3 regions of the Bradyrhizobium sp. 137 genome follow, and region 1 is predicted to be linked to each of the others. Evidence: predicted binding sites of a transcription regulator. Region 1 holds the regulator's gene; each other region holds the start of a gene.
The links. The regulator PhoB, encoded in region 1, activates phosphate uptake and scavenging genes when phosphate is short. The targets are predictions, from matches to a motif close to TGTCATNNANCTGTCAT.
Positions count from the first base shown of each region.

Region 2: ugpB (sn-glycerol-3-phosphate ABC transporter substrate-binding protein UgpB) is a predicted target of PhoB. The motif match lies at 4,121-4,137, and genes of this name have one in related genera.
Region 3: IVA78_RS31750 (UDP-2,3-diacylglucosamine diphosphatase) is a predicted target of PhoB. The motif match lies at 3,814-3,830, and genes of this name have one in related genera.

Region 1 is NZ_JADPKU010000055.1:50,832-57,172, reverse strand. Features, by position in the region: gene pstB (phosphate ABC transporter ATP-binding protein PstB) at 1-277, shown strand, start outside; gene phoU (phosphate signaling complex protein PhoU) at 289-1,005, shown strand; gene phoB (phosphate regulon transcriptional regulator PhoB) at 1,020-1,727, shown strand; gene IVA78_RS16695 (GcrA family cell cycle regulator) at 1,988-2,500, opposite strand; gene IVA78_RS16690 (aspartate aminotransferase family protein) at 2,969-4,177, shown strand; gene argF (ornithine carbamoyltransferase) at 4,177-5,100, shown strand; gene IVA78_RS16680 (Hsp33 family molecular chaperone) at 5,256-6,263, shown strand.
Region 2 is NZ_JADPKU010000099.1:190,630-196,970, reverse strand. Features, by position in the region: gene aroA (3-phosphoshikimate 1-carboxyvinyltransferase) at 1-240, opposite strand, end outside; gene IVA78_RS26530 (TIGR02300 family protein) at 401-808, shown strand; tRNA gene IVA78_RS26525 (tRNA-Ala) at 902-977, shown strand; gene IVA78_RS26520 (GIY-YIG nuclease family protein) at 1,113-1,355, shown strand; gene IVA78_RS26515 (MarR family transcriptional regulator) at 1,372-1,833, opposite strand; gene IVA78_RS26510 (organic hydroperoxide resistance protein) at 1,987-2,412, shown strand; gene IVA78_RS26505 (CaiB/BaiF CoA-transferase family protein) at 2,588-3,793, shown strand; gene ugpB (sn-glycerol-3-phosphate ABC transporter substrate-binding protein UgpB) at 4,192-5,508, shown strand; gene ugpA (sn-glycerol-3-phosphate ABC transporter permease UgpA) at 5,558-6,341, shown strand, end outside.
Region 3 is NZ_JADPKU010000127.1:125,614-131,954, forward strand. Features, by position in the region: gene IVA78_RS31725 (cystathionine gamma-synthase family protein) at 1-307, shown strand, start outside; gene IVA78_RS31730 (CHRD domain-containing protein) at 380-796, opposite strand; gene IVA78_RS31735 (cytochrome c) at 952-1,878, shown strand; gene IVA78_RS31740 (Lrp/AsnC family transcriptional regulator) at 2,021-2,266, opposite strand; gene thiD (bifunctional hydroxymethylpyrimidine kinase/phosphomethylpyrimidine kinase) at 2,845-3,645, shown strand; gene IVA78_RS31750 (UDP-2,3-diacylglucosamine diphosphatase) at 3,854-4,666, shown strand; gene IVA78_RS31755 (glycosyltransferase family 1 protein) at 4,666-5,709, shown strand; gene IVA78_RS31760 (threonine/serine dehydratase) at 5,774-6,341, shown strand, end outside.

The DNA of each region.
Region 1 (6,341 bases):
CACGGTCGCGGTGCGGCCCGAAGTGATCTTGTTCGATGAGCCCTGCTCGGCGCTCGACCCGATCTCGACCGCCAAGGTCGAGGAGCTGATCCAGGAATTGTCCGAGAACTACACGATCGCGATCGTCACCCACAGCATGCAGCAGGCGGCGCGCGTCTCTGATAAAACCGCCTTCATGTATCTCGGCGAGCTGATCGAGTTCGACGACACCAGCAAGATCTTCACGTCGCCGAGCGACCGGCGTACGCAGGATTACATCACCGGCCGGTTCGGCTGAGGAGACGGGACATGGGTACTGAACATACCGCAAAGGCCTTCGATACCGACCTCCAGGAGCTCACTCGCCTCGTCGCCGAGATGGGCGGCATCGCCGAGCGCATGATCGTCGATTCCGTCGACGCGCTGATCCGCCGCGACGTCGCGCTCGGCCAGCGCGTCGTCACCACCGATGCCGAGCTCGACGCGCTTCAGAAGCGCATCGAGGAGCGCGCCGTGCTCACCATCGCCCGCCGCCAGCCGATGGCGGTGGATTTACGCGAGATCGTCGGCGCCATGCGCGTTGCCACCGATCTCGAGCGCATCGGCGACCTCGCCAAGAACATGGGCAAGCGCGTTGCGGCGCTGGAGACGGACTTCCATCCGCTGAAACTGTTCCGCGGCCTGGAGCACATGACCGACCTCGTGCAGCAGCAGGTCAAGTCGGTGCTGGATGCCTATGCCGCGCACGATTTGCCGGCGGCGATGGCGGTGTGGAAGGGCGACGAGGAAGTGGACGCCATCTGCACCTCTCTGTTCCGCGAGCTCCTCACCTATATGATGGAGGATCCGCGCAACATCTCGTTCTGCATCCATCTGATGTTTTGCGCCAAGAACATCGAGCGCATCGGTGATCACGCCACCAACATCGCCGAGACCGTGTTCTACATGATCGAGGGGCAGGCGATCACCGACAAGCGGCCGAAGGGCGACATGACGACCTTCGCCACGACGGTACCGAATACCTAGGGAGCGACGACAACATGGGCGCACGCATTATGGTGGTTGAGGACGAGGAAGCTCTCACCGAGCTTCTCCGTTACAACCTCGAAGGCGACGGCTATGACGTGGAGACGGTAATGCGCGGCGACGACGCCGACACCCGCCTCAAGGAACACATCCCCGATCTGATCGTGCTCGACTGGATGCTGCCGGGACTGTCCGGCATCGAGTTGTGTCGGCGGCTGCGCACCCGTCCCGAGACCAAGCAGCTCCCGATCATCATGCTGACCGCGCGCGGCGAGGAAAGCGAGCGGGTGCGGGGTCTTGCGACCGGCGCCGATGACTACATCGTCAAGCCGTTCTCGGTGCCGGAGCTGCTCGCGCGCGTGAAGGGCCTTCTGCGGCGCGCAAGCCCCGAGCGGCTCGCCACCGTGCTCGCCTATGGCGACATCGAGCTCGATCGCGACAAGCGCCGCGTCGCGCGCTCGGGCCGGCCGATCGATCTCGGCCCGACCGAATATCGCCTGCTGGAGTTCTTCCTGGAGCATCCCGGCCGCGTGTTCTCGCGCGAGCAGCTGCTCGACAGCGTCTGGGGCCGCGACATCTACATCGACGAGCGCACCGTCGACGTCCATATCGGCCGCCTGCGCAAGCTGCTCAATCTCGGCCGCGAGCAGGACCCGATCCGCACCGTCCGCGGCGCGGGTTATGCGCTGGATGATCGGTTTGCAAAGGCGGAGCAGACGTAGGCCCAACTGCGTCACCAAGCTCGGTCGTCGTCCCGGACAAGCGTAGCTCCCGGCAACGCGCAGCGTTGTCCGGAGCGAAGCGCCGATCCGGACGCATAGCCACAGGACGTGGTTGTTGCGCGAAAAGGTAACTCCGAGTCCCCGTAACCACGGCTTGCGGTGGCTATCGGTCCCGGTCCGGCGCTTCGCTTGTCCGGGACGACGTCGGGTTTGTTGCGCCGTCACCGCGTGACGGCTGCCGGTTCGATCTCAGGAAATAATCACCGCGTGCTCGGCTTCGGTGCCGCCCGCCGGCGATCCGCTGCCGGCTGATAGGCGACGCGCGAGTGCTGGGCGCAGTAGGGCAGGCCTGACAGCGCCTTGCCGCCACAGAAGAAGAAGTCCGGGCTGGAGGGATCGCCGACCGGCCAGTGGCACGTCGCCTCGTTCAATTCCAGCAGCGACAGCCGCTGACTCATCGGCACCACGTTGTCGTAGGTGACCGGTTCGGCCTCCACCTCGACCTCGAAGGCCTGCGCCAGCGCGGTGTTGCCGCGCGAGATCGGCCGGGTCACCCGCATCATATGCTGCGCGGGCCGCGCCTTGCGCGGCCGCGGCGCTGCCGATGAAGGGCTCTTGGCGCGGCCCGACAGGCCGAGCCTGTGCACTTTGCCGATCACGGCATTGCGGGTCACATTGCCGAGCTCGGCCGCGATCTGGCTGGCCGAAAGTCCGGCCTCCCAGAGCTTTTTCAGCTGCTCGACGCGATCGTCGGACCAGGTCAAAACCGTCATTGCACCCTTTCCCTCGTTGCGCGCCGCCATCCTGGGGCCTCACAGCGAATGCTTAAGCCTTGAAAAACCCGTGCCGTCAGAATCCCTTAAGGCTCGCCGGGCGCGTGACTGACGCCCGAACGTTTACGCCGGTACATGAGGACTCTTGGGATCAGAACCGCTGCACGAGATGTCGTATCTGACAGTCCAAACGCTACAATATGGCGTGACTCCCGCGCAAGAGTCCGCCGACTCGCTTCCACATGTTCCGTGGTGAAAACCCCGCAAGATCGGCACCGCAAGACTACGGATTTCGCGTTTCGCGAGGCTTTCCGGGCGGCATTGACACCCGTCTTGCCAGGCATAAGATGGTGACGCGTGCCGCCCTTAAAAGGCGGCACGTTTCGTTTTCCGGACCGGTCAATGGTGCGCTGCGCAAGGCATGCCAGGCAGGTCTCAACGTCCAAATGCAACATCCACGTGATGGTCATGACCAACAGCGCCGCGCCGCATCTGCTTCCCGTTTTCGCCAGGGCGGACCTTGGCTTCGAGCGCGGCGAAGGCTGCTGGCTGATCGCGACCAATGGCGATCGCTATCTCGATTTCACCTCGGGCGTCGCCGTGAACGCGCTCGGCCACGCCCATCCTGCGTTGGTCAAGGCATTGCAGGAGCAGGCGACCAAGCTCTGGCACATGTCGAACCTGTTCCAGAGTCCCGATGGCGAACGGCTTGCAACGCGTTTGTGCAACGAAAGTTTCGCGGACTTCGTGTTCTTCTGCAATTCCGGCGCCGAAGCGTTGGAATGCGTGATCAAGGTCGTGCGGCGCTATCATGCCGCCAAAGGCCATCCCGATCGCTATCGCATGATCACCTTCGAAGGCGCCTTCCACGGCCGCACGCTGGCGACGTTGGCGGCGACGGGCTCGGCAAAATATCTTGAAGGTTTCGGCCCGCCCATGGATGGCTTCGACCAGGTCCCGCATGGCGATATCGAGGCCGTGAAGAAGGCGATCGGTCCGCAGACCGCCGGCATCCTGATCGAGCCGATCCAGGGCGAGGGCGGTGTGCGTTCGTCAACACCCGCCTTCCTCAAGGCGCTGCGTCAGCTCTGTGACGAGAAGGGCCTGTTGCTCGCGTTCGACGAGGTGCAGACCGGCATGGGCCGCACCGGCGATCTGTTCGCGCATCGCCGTCTCGGCGTCACCCCCGACGTGATGTCGCTGGCGAAAGCGCTCGGTGGCGGCTTCCCGATCGGCGCTTGTGTTGCCACCGCGGAAGCGGCCTCCGGCATGACGCCCGGCTCGCACGGCTCGACCTTCGGCGGCAATCCGCTCGCGATTTCCGCTGCGAACGCCGTGCTCGACGTCATGCTCGAGCCCGGCTTTTTCGATCACGTGCAGAGGATGTCGCTGCTGCTCAAGCAGAAGCTCGCCTCGGTGATCGATCGCTATCCTGATGTCGTCAGCGAAGTCCGTGGTGAGGGGCTCCTGATCGGCATCAAGGCGGTCGTGCCTTCGGGTGATCTCGTTACCGCCCTGCGCAACGAAAAGCTGCTCACCGTCGGCGCCGGCGACAATGTGGTGCGCTTCCTACCGCCTCTGATCGTCACCGAAGCCGAGATCGAGGACAGCGTCGGGCGGCTCGAGCGCGCCTGCGCGGCGATCTCGTGCAGTCAGACCAAGCGGGCGGCAAGCTGATGAGCAATTCGCCAAAGCACTTCCTCGACATCAACGAGCTCCCGCTGTCGGAGCTCAAGCGCATGCTCGCCGCATCCTCCGCCATGAAGGCGAAGCAGAAGGCGCATCAGCCGGTCAGGCCGCTCGAAGGCAAGACGCTGGCGATGATCTTCGAGCGCCCCTCGACGCGGACGCGGGTGTCGTTCGACGTCGCCATGCGCCAGCTCGGCGGCGAGCCCATCATGCTCACCGGCGCCGAAATGCAGCTCGGCCGGGGCGAGACCATCGCCGACACCGCGCGCGTGCTGTCGCGCTATGTCGACGCCATCATGATCCGCATCCTCAATCACGAGGCGCTGCTGGAGCTTGCGGCCCATGCGACCGTGCCCGTCATCAACGGCCTGACGCGCCGTTCGCACCCTTGCCAGGTGATGGCCGACCTCATGACCTATGAGGAGCATCGCGGCCCGATCGAGGGCAAGACGGTGGCCTGGACAGGCGACGACAACAACGTGCTGGCGTCCTGGGCCCACGCCGCCGAGCGCTTCAAGTTCCAGCTCAACGTCGCAACGCCGCCGGAGCTCGCGCCGAAAAAGGCGATGCGCGATTGGATCAAGATGACCAATGCGCCGATCGTGCTCGGCACCGATCCGGAAGCCGCCGTGAGGGGCGCCGACTGCGTCGTCACCGACACCTGGGTGTCGATGGGCGACAAGGAAGGCGAGCACCGCCACAACGTGCTCAAGCCCTACCAGGTCAATGCCAAGCTGATGTCGCTGGCCAAGCCCGACGCGCTGTTCATGCACTGCCTGCCTGCCCATCGCGGCGAGGAGGTCACGGATGAAGTGATCGACGGCCCGCAATCGGTCGTGTTCGACGAGGCCGAAAACCGCCTGCACGCGCAGAAGGGCATTCTGGCCTGGTGCTTTGACGCGGTGAAGTAGCGCAGCCTGGTGAAGGCGAAGTGGGTTTGGTTCGTCGTCCTGGCGAGAAGCCGGGACGACGCCGAACCAGCAGTATCGTGTGTGATCATAACTGCCTCGGGAACACTCCCTCGCGCCCCCTTCCATTTCCCACCTCCGACCCCAGATACACGGCCATGGTTTCCCAATCCCCTGACATGAAAACCGGGCCAGAAGGCCCGGTTCGCGCGCCATCACCGGTTCCGATCGATGACGCCGTGCTGCCCTACGAGGTCGACGCACTCGACGTGCGCGGCCGCTTGGTGCGGCTCGGTCCGGCGCTCGACGACATTCTCACCAAGCACGATTATCCCGCTCCCGTCGGCAAGCTGCTCGGCGAGGCCATCGTGCTGACGACGTTGCTCGGCTCGGCGCTGAAATTCGAGGGCCGCTTCATCCTCCAGGCCCAAACCGACGGTCCGGTGTCGTTCCTTGTCGTCGACTACATGGCGCCGGATCGCCTGCGCGCCTATGCGCGTTTCGATGCCGCGCGTCTCGGTAACGCCAAAGATTCCGGCACGCTGCTCGGCCGCGGTCATCTCGCCATGACCATCGACCAGGGCCCCGACATGAGCCGTTACCAGGGTCTGGTCGCGCTCGACGGTGGCAGCCTGGAAGAGGCCGCTCACGAATATTTCCTCCGCTCCGAGCAGATCCCGACGCGCGTGCGTCTTGCGGTCGGCGAGGAGTGGCGCAGTAGCGACGGCGGCAAGCATCGCTGGCGCGCCGGTGGCATGTTGATGCAGTTTCTGCCCAAGGCGCCGGAGCGCGCGCGGCAGGCGGACCTGCATCCCGGGGATGCGCCCGAAGGCAGCGAGGTGCACAGCGTCGCCGAAGACGACGCCTGGGTCGAGGCGCGCTCGCTGATCGAGACCGTCGAGGACGTCGAGCTGATCGATCCCGAGCTCTCCGGCGAGCGGCTGCTGTTTCGCCTCTTCCACGAGCGCGGCGTGCGCGTGTTCAATTCGCAGGTTCTGGAAGCGCGGTGCTCCTGCTCGCGCGATGCGGTTGCCTCGATGCTCAAGAGCTTCTCGCCCGACGATCGCGCCGCGATGGTCAAGGACGACAAGGTCGTCGTCACCTGCGAGTTCTGCTCGTCGGTCTACCAGTTCACGCCGCACGAGGCGGGCGTGGAGGACGCCTAGGCATCGCGCATAGCTAGGCTAGGAATGACGAGGCTGGGGAGGCTGCTCGCACATACTCGCTGTCATCGCCCGGCCGTG
Region 2 (6,341 bases), on a different contig from region 1:
CACCGTCCAGGCGAAATCGCCGGTGCGCTCAACCCTGGCGCCCAGCGCCTGCATGGATTTGGCGGTGTTGAGGACGTCTTCGCCCTCGAGCAGTCCCGAAACCCGGGTCTCGCCGACCGCGAGCGCCCCCAGGATCAGGGCGCGATGGGAGATCGACTTGTCGCCAGGTACCCGTACTTTCCCGGTCAGGGGGCCGCTGGCGCGAGACTGCAGCGGCCTCGGTTGGTCGGAATGGGTCAAGATTGTGTCCTTGGATGCGCCCCTATGGGGCTGGGGCGCAGGTACCACATGGTCCGCGCCCCGTCACGGGCATGTCGTTCTCCCGTAATGCGCTATTGACAGCGGGCCGCCAACTAGCCAAGTGAAGCACCGCTTTTCAGACATTCCCAGGATTCCTGCCGTGGCCAAGTCCGAACTCGGAACTAAACGTATTTGCCCGACCACGGGCAAGAAGTTCTATGACCTCAACAAGAATCCGGTGATCTCGCCCTATACCGGCGAAGTGGTGCCGATCGCCCCGGTCGCGCCCGCACGTGCGTCCCGCGGCGCCGAAGCCCGCAACGTGGCCCCGGACACGACGCCGGAGCCGGCAGAGGCCGAGGAGTTGGTCTCGCTCGAGGAGGCCGACGCCGAGGAGAACACCGGCAAGGTCAAGGCCGTCGTTCCGGAGTCCGAGGACGACATCGAGGTCGACGAGACCATCGAGGATGACGATGACGACGATTCGACCTTCATTGCCGACGACGAAGAAGGCGATGAGGACGTAACCGACATCATTGGTGATGTCGGAGGTGATGAAGAGACTTGAGATCAGCCCTGATCTGTGAAAAAGGGTGCACCGCACGAGTCACCAGGGCTCGCCGGTTGGGGTGATCCACCAGGTTCATCCGGTCTAAGTTAAGGGGCCATAGCTCAGCTGGGAGAGCGCTTGCATGGCATGCAAGAGGTCGGCGGTTCGATCCCGCCTGGCTCCACCACGCTTCGCCCTTCGGGCTTCGCGTGGCGCAGCCACGCGAAGCCCGAAGGGTAAAGCGTGGTGTCCGGCGTAGCCCGAAGGGCGAAGACGGACTGGTGCGACGCCCACCTAACGACTACCCAGGCGATAGCCGTCAATGTGGTACGTCTACATTCTCCAAAGCGTTGACTTTCCTGATCAGGAATACATCGGCGCCACGGAAGATTTGAAGCGGCGAATTCCGGAACACAATGCCGGCAAATCTAGCCACACCGCTAAATATAAGCCTTGGAAACTGATCTGGTACTGCGCCTTCCCCGACAAGTATAAAGCTCTGGCGTTTGAAAAGTACCTGAAGTCTCATTCCGGCCGCGCCTTCACGAAGAAGCGGCTTTCCTAGGCTCTGACGAACTCCCCTACTCCCCGATCACCGCATTGAGCCGGTCGCGCAATGCGACGATCTCGTCCTTCATTGCGACCAGTTCCGGCACCGAGCAATCCGAGGCCGCCAGAATGGATTGCGGCACGCTGCGTGCCTTGTCCTTCAGCGCCTGGCCCTGCGGCGTCAGGGCGATCAGCACCTGACGCTCGTCCTCGCTCGAGCGGGTGCGCCTCACGAGATGGGCGGCCTCGAGCCGCTTGAGCAGCGGCGTCAGCGTGCCCGAATCCAGGAACAGCTTCTCGCCGATGTCCCTCACCGGTACGTCGTCGCGCTCCCATAGCACCAGCATCACCAGATATTGCGGATAGGTCAGGCCGAGCCGACCGAGCAGCGGCTTGTAGACACGATTGAAAGCATGCGCGGCCGAATAGACCGCAAAGCAGATCTGATTGTCGAGCCGCAGCGGCGCGTCCACTGCCGATGGTTTCCGGGCCATGGGGACTCTCACGGGATTTGCCCGTATTGTGGGGTCGGGCGGCCGTAAATTCAATTGCCAACAATTAAATGTGAGGCACTGTAATTTCAGTTGTGCGCGATCTAATTGTCAGCGATACAGATCGCGTCCACCCGAACCCCCAGGGAGATGAAAATGTCCGTGAACGTCCTCTACAAGACCAGTGCCAAGGCGACCGGCGGCCGCGACGGCCATGCTGCAACGCTCGACGGCGCCCTAGACGTCAAGCTGACCACGCCGAAGGAGCTCGGCGGCGGAGGCGGCGCCGGCAACAACCCCGAGCAGCTGTTTGCGGCGGGCTATGCGGCCTGCTTCATCGGCGCGATGAAGTTCGTGGCGTCGCAGGGCGGCCCCAAGGTTCCCAATGATGCGTCCGTCACTTCGACCGTCGGCATCGGCCCGCGCTCCGAGGGCGGTTTCGGTCTCGACATCGATCTCGCCGTCTCGCTGCCGGGTCTGGCTCGCGCCGAGGCTGAGGCGCTGGTCGAGAAGGCGCACCAGGTGTGCCCGTACTCCAACGCCACGCGCGGCAATGTCGACGTTCGTCTGACGGTCGTCTGACCGCAATTGCGGATTGGCTGGCCCGAGATCCCCCTCGGGCTGGCCGCTTCCCATTGGTTTGCCATTCTGGGATTGCGCCGCGGCGGCGCATGCGGCCCTACGCGCGAAGCCATTGCTGGGATGCACGAACCTCGCTAGGCCTGTGATCAAGCATCGACACAGGGGAAGCGAAGGCATGAGTTCTGAAGCCGCCACAGGTGCCATGAGCGGATTGCGCGTCATCGATCTCACGCGCGTGCTCGGCGGTCCCTACTGCACCCAGATCCTCGCCGACCACGGCGCCGACGTGATCAAGGTCGAGCCGCCCGCGGGCGACGAGGTGCGCGAATGGGGCCCTCCCTTCCATGAGGAGGATGCGGCCTATTTCGTCGGCATCAACCGCAACAAGCGCTCGATCGGCCTCGACCTCGCCTCCGAAGGCGGCCGCGCCGTGCTGCTGAAGATGCTGGAGACGGCCGACGTCCTGATCGAGAACTTCAAGCCAGGCACGCTGGAGAAATGGGGCATCGGCAACGAGGTGCTGCGCGCAAAATTCCCGCGCCTCGTGCACTGCCGGATCTGCGGCTTCGGCGCCGACGGCCCGCGCGGCGGCAATCCCGGCTATGACGCCATCATCCAGGCCATGACCGGCATGATCGCGGCGACCGGCTCGCTGGAGAGCGGCCCGATGCGGATCGGCGTGCCGCTGGTCGACATCACCACTGGCCTGTACGCGGCGATCGGCATCCTGATGGCGCTGTCGGAGCGCCAGCGCTCCGGCAGGGGCCAGTTCCTGGAGACGACGCTGTACGAGACCGGCCTTGCCATCATGCATCCGCACACCGCCAATTATTTCATGCATGGCAAGCCACCCGCGCTCACCGGCAACGAGCATCCCAACCTCGTGCCTTACGCGATCTTCCCGACGAAAACCGACAACATCTTCATCGGCGTCGGCAACGACGGCACGTTCCGCAAGCTCGCCAAGGAGATCGGCAAGCCCGAGCTCGGCACCGATCCGCGCTTTGCCCGCAACAAGGACCGCATCGCCAATCGCGAGGCGCTGCGCGCCGAACTCGCCGCGGTGTTCAGCCAGCACGAGGCCGAGCCGCTGTGCAACCGCCTGCTCGCGGCGGGCCTGCCCGCTGGCCCGGTGCAGAAGATCGACCAGGCGCTGACCAATCCGCACACGATCGCGCGCGGCGATATCATCGAGAAGGATTGGTACAAGGGCGTCGCCTCGCCGATCCGGCTCGACCGCAGCAAGCCGAGCCTGCGCCGCCTGCCGCCGAAATTCAGCCAGCACGCGGCTGAGGTGCTGGGCGAGTTCGGCTACTCCCGGGCGGACATCGACGCGATGGTCGAAAAGGGCGTGGTCTGCGGCCCCGAGCGTAAGCGCTGAGGCCTCGTGAAATAGACTTCAGCGTTGCCGCAACGGCGGTGCGCTCCCTCCCCGCTTGCGGGGGAGGGTTGGGGAGAGGGCGTCTCCAGAACGGGACAATCCCCAAGCGGAGAGAGCCCGCACCCGCGCCTTCGGCGCGACCTCTCCCGCAAGCGGGAGAGGTGTTCGAGATCGCCGCCTGATGGACAACTCACGTCATCCAATGCCGCACTGCGGCGCGAGCACGCGTGTGCAGCGCGAACGCACGGCGCGGTCTCCCGCACGCCTTCGCCTATTTTCCGGCTTCCCTTTTCCAGCGCTTGCCGCTTTCGTTTCGGCCGCTTACACAGTCATGTGAACGTCATATGGCACTGCTAGCGCAAGCGCTTCTTTATTGACGGGCAAGGGAGGTTTTCTTGATGGCTCTTCGACATTTTGGTGCGGCTGCGGCTGTCGCAGTCACGGTCGGCATGATGGCCTCGCCGGCCCTGGCCGTGACCGAGATCCAGTGGTGGCACGCGATGACCGGCGCCAACAACGACGTCATCGTCAAGCTCGCCACCGACTTCAACGCGTCGCAGAGCGACTACAAGGTAATCCCGACCTACAAGGGCAACTACCCCGACACGATGAACGCCGGCATCGCGGCCTTCCGCGCCGGCAATGCGCCGCACATCATGCAGGTGTTCGAGGTCGGCACCGCCACCATGATGGCGGCGACCGGCGCGGTGAAGCCGGTGTACAAGCTGATGGCCGAGACCGGCGAGAAGTTCGATCCGAAGGCCTACCTGCCCGCGATCACCGGCTATTACTCGACCTCGAAGGGCGAGATGCTGTCCTTCCCGTTCAACTCGTCGTCGACGGTGATGTGGGTCAACCTCGACGAGCTGAAGAAGGCGAACGTCGCAATCCCGAAGACCTGGCCTGAAGTGTTCGATGCCGCCAAGAAGCTGCACGACAACGGCCACCCCACCTGCGGCTTCTCCAATTCCTGGGTCACCTGGGTCAATCTCGAACAGCTCTCCGCCTGGCACAACGTGCCGCTGTCGACCAAGGCCAACGGCCTCGACGGATTCGACACCGTGCTTGAATTCAACGGCCCGCTTCAGGTCAAGCACCTCGAGAAGCTGGTCGAGCTCCAGAAGGACAAGACCTACGATTATGCCGGCCGCACCAACACCGGCGAAGGCCGCTTCACGTCAGGTGAATGCCCGCTCTATCTGACCTCCTCGGCGTTCTTCGGCAACGTCAAGGCGCAAGCCAAGTTCGCCTTCACCGCCGTACCGATGCCCTATTATCCCGACGTGAAGGGCGCACCGCAGAACTCGATCATCGGCGGCGCCTCGCTCTGGGTGATGGGCGGCAAGTCGGCCGACGAGTACAAGGGCGTCGCGAAGTTCCTGGGCTTCCTCTCCGACACCGACCGCCAGGTCTATATCCACAAGGCCTCGGGCTATCTGCCGATCACCAAAGCGGCCTATGAGAAGGCCAAGGCGGAAGGCTTCTACAAGGACCAGCCCTATCTCGAGACGCCGCTGCTCGAGCTGACCAACAAGGAGCCGACCGAGAATTCCCGCGGCCTGCGCCTTGGCAACATGGTGCAGCTCCGTGACGTCTGGTCGGAAGAGATCGAGCAGGCGCTCGCCGGCAAGAAGACCGCCAAGCAGGCGCTCGATGCCGCGGTCGAACGCGGCAACACGATGCTGCGGCAGTTCGAAAAGACCGCCGTGAAGTGAGGCGATCGGCGGCAGGCCGGTAACCCGGCCTGCCGCTCCTGCGCGCATCATGCAAAAGCAAGCCATTTTCCAATCGAAGCTATTGCCCTACGCGCTGGTTGCGCCGCAGCTCGCGATCGTCCTGATTTTCTTCTACTGGCCGGCGTTGCAGGCAGTGATCCAGTCCTTCCTGCTCCAGGACGCCTTCGGTCTTTCGACGAGCTTCGTCTGGTTCGACAACTATCTCGAGCTTCTGCAGGACCGCGCCTATTTCGAAGCGATCGTGCGGACCTTCTTCTTCTCGTTCGCCATCGCGGTCTCATCGCTATCCTTTGCGCTGCTCCTCGCCGTGATGGCGGACAAGCCGCTGCGCGGCTCGATGCTCTACCGCACGCTGCTGATCTGGCCCTATGCGGTGGCGCCGCCGGTCGTCGGCGTGCTCTGGATTTTCATGCTGCATCCCTCGCTGGGCGTGCTCTCGCGCTATTTGCGCGTCCTGGGCATCGACTGGAATCCGCTGCTCGACGGCGACCAGGCCGCAACGCTGATCATCCTCGCCGCCGCCTGGAAGCAGATCTCCTATAATTTCCTGTTCTTCCTCGCGGGCCTGCAGAGCATCCCGCGAAGCGTGCTCGAGGCCGCCGCGATCGACGGCGCGCGCCCGATGCGCAGGTTCTGGACCGTGACCTTCCCGCTGCTGTCGCCGACCATCTTCTTCCTTTTGGTCGTCAACATCGTCTACGCCTTCTTCGACACGTTCGGCATCATCGACACCATGACCCGCGGCGGTCCCGGCAAGTCGACGGAGACGCTGGTCTACAAGGTCTATTCCGACGGCCTGCTCGGCGGCAATC
Region 3 (6,341 bases), on a different contig from region 1:
GTCGCCGGCCGGACGCGTGTTCGCACAGCAATGCTCGGGGGCCGGCTCCACGTTCTCGTTCGACATCGTCGGCGGCAAGGACGCGGCGGTCAAATTTCTCGACGCGCTCCAGATCTTCAAGCTCGCGGTGAGCCTCGGCGGAACGGAATCGCTTGCCAGCCTCCCCGCGACGATGACCCATTCCGGCGTTCCCGCCGACATCCGCCGGAAAATCGGTGTCCTCGATTCCACGATCCGGCTGTCGATCGGCATCGAACATCCGTCGGACCTGATCGCAGATCTCACGCAGGCACTGAACGCGGCTTGAGCGTGGCGAGAATCGAACAGGCCGGGCGCCCCTCCTGCGCCCGGCCCTTCCGCGACGACGCAGCGTTTGCGCTTACTTCGTCACTTGGCCGCGGATCTCGCCGCCGGGGTTCGCCGCCGTGTGGATGTTGATGTAGTACTTGCCGCCGAGCAGATCGGCGGCCTGCGCCTCGGTGAGCGTCGCTTCGCCTTTGACCGGGCTCGATGTCGCATTCGGGATCGCGACCGCAACGCCGGCGTTCTTGCCCGCTTCGGCCGGGCCATGAAAATGAGCGGCTGTGGCAGGGCCAGAGAGCCCGGAATAGGTGACAGTCCAGGACAATTTCTTGCTGGCCGCATCGTAGTCCAGATCGGCCGTTCCGGTGCCGCTGCTGGTCGTTGCCGGCACCTCGGACTTGGCGTCGAGCGTTGCTTTCAGCTTTTCGGCGCTGGCCGGCCCTGCAAAAGCAGCGGCCGCGAGCACTGACATGGCGATGACGGTCTTGTTCATGACATTCTCCCTGCTGAACCCGTTTGGGCTGCTAAACTTCCAACAGCCGACGTTTCAGTTTATTCCCGTCTCCGGCGGGGGCGGGGCTAAATTCTTCGTGGCTGGAGCCGCGCGGAGATCGGTCGTAGGTTCGCCGCAAGAACGAATGGACGTGCATGTTGCAACGAACAATTCTCGTGGCGCTGCTTGCCGCGCTTGCCGCAGGTGGCGTCTATTGGTGGCTCAGCGCGCCCGTAGTGGCAGCCGCGGGCACCACGCCGCCGCACGCGCCTGATCTTGCCAATGGCGAGGTGATGTTCAACGCCGGCGGCTGCGCGTCCTGCCATGCCGTTCCCAATCAGCCTGATCGTCTCAGGCTCGGTGGCGGCGTCGCGATCAAGTCGCCGTTCGGAACGTTTCACGCGCCGAACATTTCGCCCGATCCCAATGACGGCGTCGGCAAATGGACCGACGCCGATTTCGTTAACGCGGTGATGCACGGGGTCTCGCCGGCCGGGCAGCACTATTTTCCGGCGTTTCCGTATACGTCCTATCGGCACGCCAAGCGTGAGGATGTGCTCGACCTCTTTGCCTATCTGAAAACGCTACCGCCTGTTGCGGGAAAGGTGCGCGACCATGACGTCAGTTTTCCCTTCAACATCCGGCGCAATGTCGGCATCTGGAAATTCTTGTTTCTGGACGGCAAGCCGTTCGTCGCCGACGGCGCGAAGTCGCCGGCATGGAATCGCGGCGCCTATCTCGTGAACAGTTTGGGCCATTGCGCCGAATGCCACAGCCCGCGCAACGCGCTTGGCGGCATCATCGCGAGCGAGCGGTTTGCCGGCGGGCCCAATCCGGAAGGCGAGGGCTGGGTCCCCAACATCACCCAGAAGCGCCTTGGCGAGTGGAGCGCGAAGGACATCGCCTATTTCCTCAAGACTGGCGAACTGCCCGATGGCGACAGCGTCGGCGGCGCGATGACGCGCGTGATCAAGAACACCTCGCAACTGCCGGACGCGGATCTCGCGGCCATGGCGGACTACGTCAAATCGCTGCCGCCGGTGGACGGCCCGACCCCGCCCAAGCGCAAGCAGGGCAGCTAGTGCGTGATGAAGGCTAGCTCGTCAGACTGTAACCCCTCACCCGGATCGCATCTATCGATGCGATCCGACCTCTCCCTTCGGGAGAGGTGAACCGTTGGCTCGCATCGATATAACCAAACTCATCCCGCATCGATGACGCCCGTTAGCCGGTGCCGAACGCCTTGAAGGTGATGATGGTGAGGGTGTCCTGGATGCCTGGCAGCACTTGCACCTTCTCGTTGACGAAATGGCCGATGTCTGTGTCCTTGTCGACGTAGAACTTCACGAGGAGGTCGTATTGACCGGCCGTGGAGTAGATCTCGGAGGCGATCTCGGCTTCGGCGAGCGCATTGGCGACCACATAGGACTGGCCGAGCTTGCATTTGATCTGGACGAAAAAGGGAACCATCGCGGTCACTCCGAAAGCACATCTAGCCGGCTAATAGGCCAAAATCGGCCGGATTTAGCAAGCGAACTTGCCTGCCGCCAGATGTCGGTCCGGCGCTCAGCAGGTGACGGCCGCCGCGGCGAATGCATCCCTGAGCCGCTGCGCGAGCTCGACCTTGCGATACGGCTCGGTCAGCACGATCGCTTGCGCATGCGCGCGGCCCGGATTCAAGCTGGGCGCGATCCGAAGGCCATGATCATGCCGGAGCCCGAGCTCGTCCTGATCTCGACATTTTCGCGCAAGGCTCCCGCGCCAAATGGACTTTCGGGTCCGGGCGGCCCTCAACTGGCGGCGGCGGACAGTCCACCACTTGACGTCTCACGCATCGGCGAAGCACGCTGAGGGGCAAGACCACACCAAGAGAAGGGTGAGGTTGCATTTTGCAAAGCCTGAACGATTGCGGCCGCGTCCGCTTGCTTCGCTGGAGCACGGCGGTGTCGCGAATCAGCGTCGCTTGCAGCTGGTCGCGCTTGCTGGTGTTCCACGATCGCGCTAGGACAGGCCATGGCGGTGTCCGGATCAAGCAGATGTCTCCCGCGATGAGGACGCCCGTGGCGCTCACCATCGCCGGCTCCGATTCGAGCGGGGGCGCCGGCATCCAGGCGGACCTGAAGACTTTTGCCGCGCTCGGCGTCTATGGCGCCTCCGCCATCACGGCGTTGACGGCGCAGAACACGCGCGGCGTCACGGGTATTCACGCAGTGCCGGCCGAGTTCGTCACCGCGCAGATCGATGCGGTGTTTTCCGATCTTGATGTCGGCGCTGTGAAAATCGGCATGGTGGCCCAGGCCGCCAGCATTGACGCGATCGCGGCCGCGCTGTCGCGCTGGGCGCCCCGGCACGTGGTGCTCGATCCCGTGATGGTGGCAACATCCGGCGACCGGCTGCTGGCCTCCGACGCCGTCAAGGCGTTGCGCACGAGACTGATACCGCTGGCCTCGGTGATCACGCCGAACCTGCCCGAGGCCGCTGCGCTGCTCGATGCACCGGTCGCGGCCAACGAGGCCGAGATCGAAAGCCAGGGGCGCCGCCTGCTGGCGCTCGGCTGCCGCGCGGTCCTGATCAAGGGCGGACACGGCGAGGGCGCGGAGAGCGTCGACTATCTGTTGGATGCCGACAACGTCATCGCGCTCGCGGCGCCCCGCCTTGCCACCAAGAACACCCATGGTACCGGCTGCTCGCTGTCCTCGGCCGTCGCGGCGGGTCTCGCCAGAGGCGAGGCGCTCGAGCAGGCGGTCCGCAACGCCAAGGCCTGGATCAGCGCTGCGATTGGCGCCGCCGACCGCTTCAGCGTCGGCCACGGCCACGGGCCGATCCATCATTTCCACAAGTTCTACTGACGACCGTTCGCTCAAGCGGGAGAGGGAGCGGCCTGCCCTCCGGGCTTCCAGTGCGAACCTGATCTGGCTCTGCGCGCCATGTCGCCTGATTGTCGCATGCGACTGATATTCGCAGGGCAGGCGAGGCAAGGCGTGATTCGTATCGGAAGGTGCCTCAAAAGTTCAATCGGTCATCCCCCTGTCACGGGACATTGTTACAGGCTGGCGCATGGGAAGTTACGATGTGAGTGACGAGAGCCCGGAGCGGCGCTTTCGCACGTTGTTCATCTCCGACGTCCATCTCGGAGCCCGCGGTTCTCAAGCCGATCTTCTGCTGGACTTCCTGCGCTACCACGATGCGGACACCATCTATCTCGTCGGAGACATCGTCGACGGCTGGGCGCTGAAATCGAGCTGGCACTGGCCGCAATCCCATAACGACCTCGTCCAGAAGCTGCTGCGCAAGGCGCGCAAGGGCGCCAAGGTCATCTACATTCCCGGCAATCACGACGAGTTCCTGCGCAACTATTACGGCACGCATTTCGGCGGCATCGACGTGGTCGAGAACACCGTTCATACCGGCGTCGACGGCAAGCGCTATCTCGTCATTCACGGCGACATCTTCGACCTCGTGGTGCAGAACGCGCGCTGGCTCGCTCATCTCGGTGACAAGGCCTACGATTTCGCGATCCAGATGAACCGCCTCGTCAACTTCTTCCGCCGCTTGTTCGGCGTGCCCTATTGGTCGCTGTCGCAATGGGCCAAACAGAAGGTCAAGAACGCCGTGAACTATATCGGCGCGTTCGAACAGGCGCTCGCCGCCGAAGCGCGACGTCACGACGCGCACGGCGTGATCTGCGGCCACATCCATTACGCCGTGATCCGCGACGAGGCCGGCATTCGCTACATGAATTGCGGCGACTGGGTCGAGAGCTGCACCGCGCTGGTCGAGCACGACGACGGCCGTTTCGAGATCATCACCTGGGCGGATCATTTGCAGAAGCCGGCAACCGTCCCGCAGGTCGCGGCAAGAGCTGCCTGATGCGCATCTTGGTCGCGACCGACGCCTGGCACCCGCAAGTCAACGGTGTGGTTCGGACGCTGACCAAGCTGGCCGACGCGGCAGAGGGGCTCGGCGTCGCGTTCACGTTCCTGACGCCGCAATCGTTCCGCACCTTTGCGATGCCGAGCTATCGCGACGTGCGCCTCGCCATGCCGCGCCCGGCGCGAATTGCAAAGCTGATCGAAGAAGCACGCCCGGACAGCATCCACATCGCGACGGAGGGGCCGATCGGCCTGATGGTCCGCCGCTATTGCCGCCAGCGCAAGCTGCCGTTCACGACCAGCTTCCATACCCGCTTTCCAGAATATGTCCGTGCTCGCGTGCCGGTGCCGGGCTCGCTGATCTGGCGCGCGCTGCGCCGCTTCCATGCGCCCAGTCGCGCCGTGATGGCGGCCACGCCTGCGCTCGCGCGCGAGCTCGCCGAGCGCGGCTTCGACAACGTCGTGCTGTGGCCGCGCGGCGTCGATACCCATTTGTTCCATCCCCGCGCGATCGACCTCTGTCTGCCGGCGCCGGTGTTCCTCTCGGTCGGCCGGGTCGCGGTGGAGAAGAACCTTGAGGCCTTTCTCGACCTCGACCTGCCCGGCACCAAGGTGATCGTTGGTGACGGTCCGGCGCGGGCCTCGCTCGAAGAGGCCTATCCCGACGCGATCTTCCTCGGCGAGAAGCACGGCGAGGCGCTGGCGGAAATCTATGCTGCGGCCGACGTCTTCGTGTTCCCGAGCAAGACCGACACGTTCGGCCTGGTCCTGCTGGAAGCGCTCGCAAGCGGCTTGCCGGTGGCGGCCTTTCCGGTGAAGGGGCCCCGCGACGTGATCGGCAATGCGCCGGTCGGCGCGCTCGATCACGATCTGCGCAACGCCTGCTTCGCCGCGCTCGACATCTCCAGGCAGGACTGCGTCGCGTTCGCCGCCAATTACACCTGGGAGGCTTCGGCCCGGGCTTTCGTCGCCAGCATCGAGGGACTGGGCGCGGTGCTGCCCTGCCGGAACGGGGCGGAACAGCCGCGCTTCGTGGCCTAATCGACCAAAAATCCTCGCGGGGAGGTGTCTTGCTCGCGGCTCCCAGGCCGCGATAAGGTCTGATATGACCGAACAGCTCCTCCCGGTCGGCCCCGCCGACATCGACGCCGCAGCGCGCGTGATCGCGCCTTACGCCATCCGCACCCCGCTGTTGTCTTTCCCCGTGCTCAACGAGCGCGTCGGCGCGAAGGTCTTCCTGAAGCCGGAGATGCTCCAGCGCACCGGCTCGTTCAAGTTCCGCGGTGCCTTCAACAAGGTATTCTCGATTCCGCAGGACAAGCGCGCCGGCGGCGTCGTCGCGTTCTCCTCCGGCAACCACGCCCAGGGCGTGGCGGCCGCGGCGAAGATCCTCGACATGCAGGCGACCATCGTGATGCCTGCGGATGCGCCGCTGTCCAAGCGCGAGCGCACCAAATCCTACGGCGCCGAGGTCGTGCTGTACGATCGCGACCGCGACGACCGCGAGGCGATCTCGCGCGGCATTGCCGAGAAGCGCGGTGCGACGCTGGTCAAGCCGTATGACGATCCTTTCGTGATTGCGGGGCAGGGCACCGCCGGCCGCGAGATCGCCGAGGACATGGCGGGCCTCGGCCTTGCCCCCGACATCGTGGTGGCGCCGGCTTCCGGCGGCG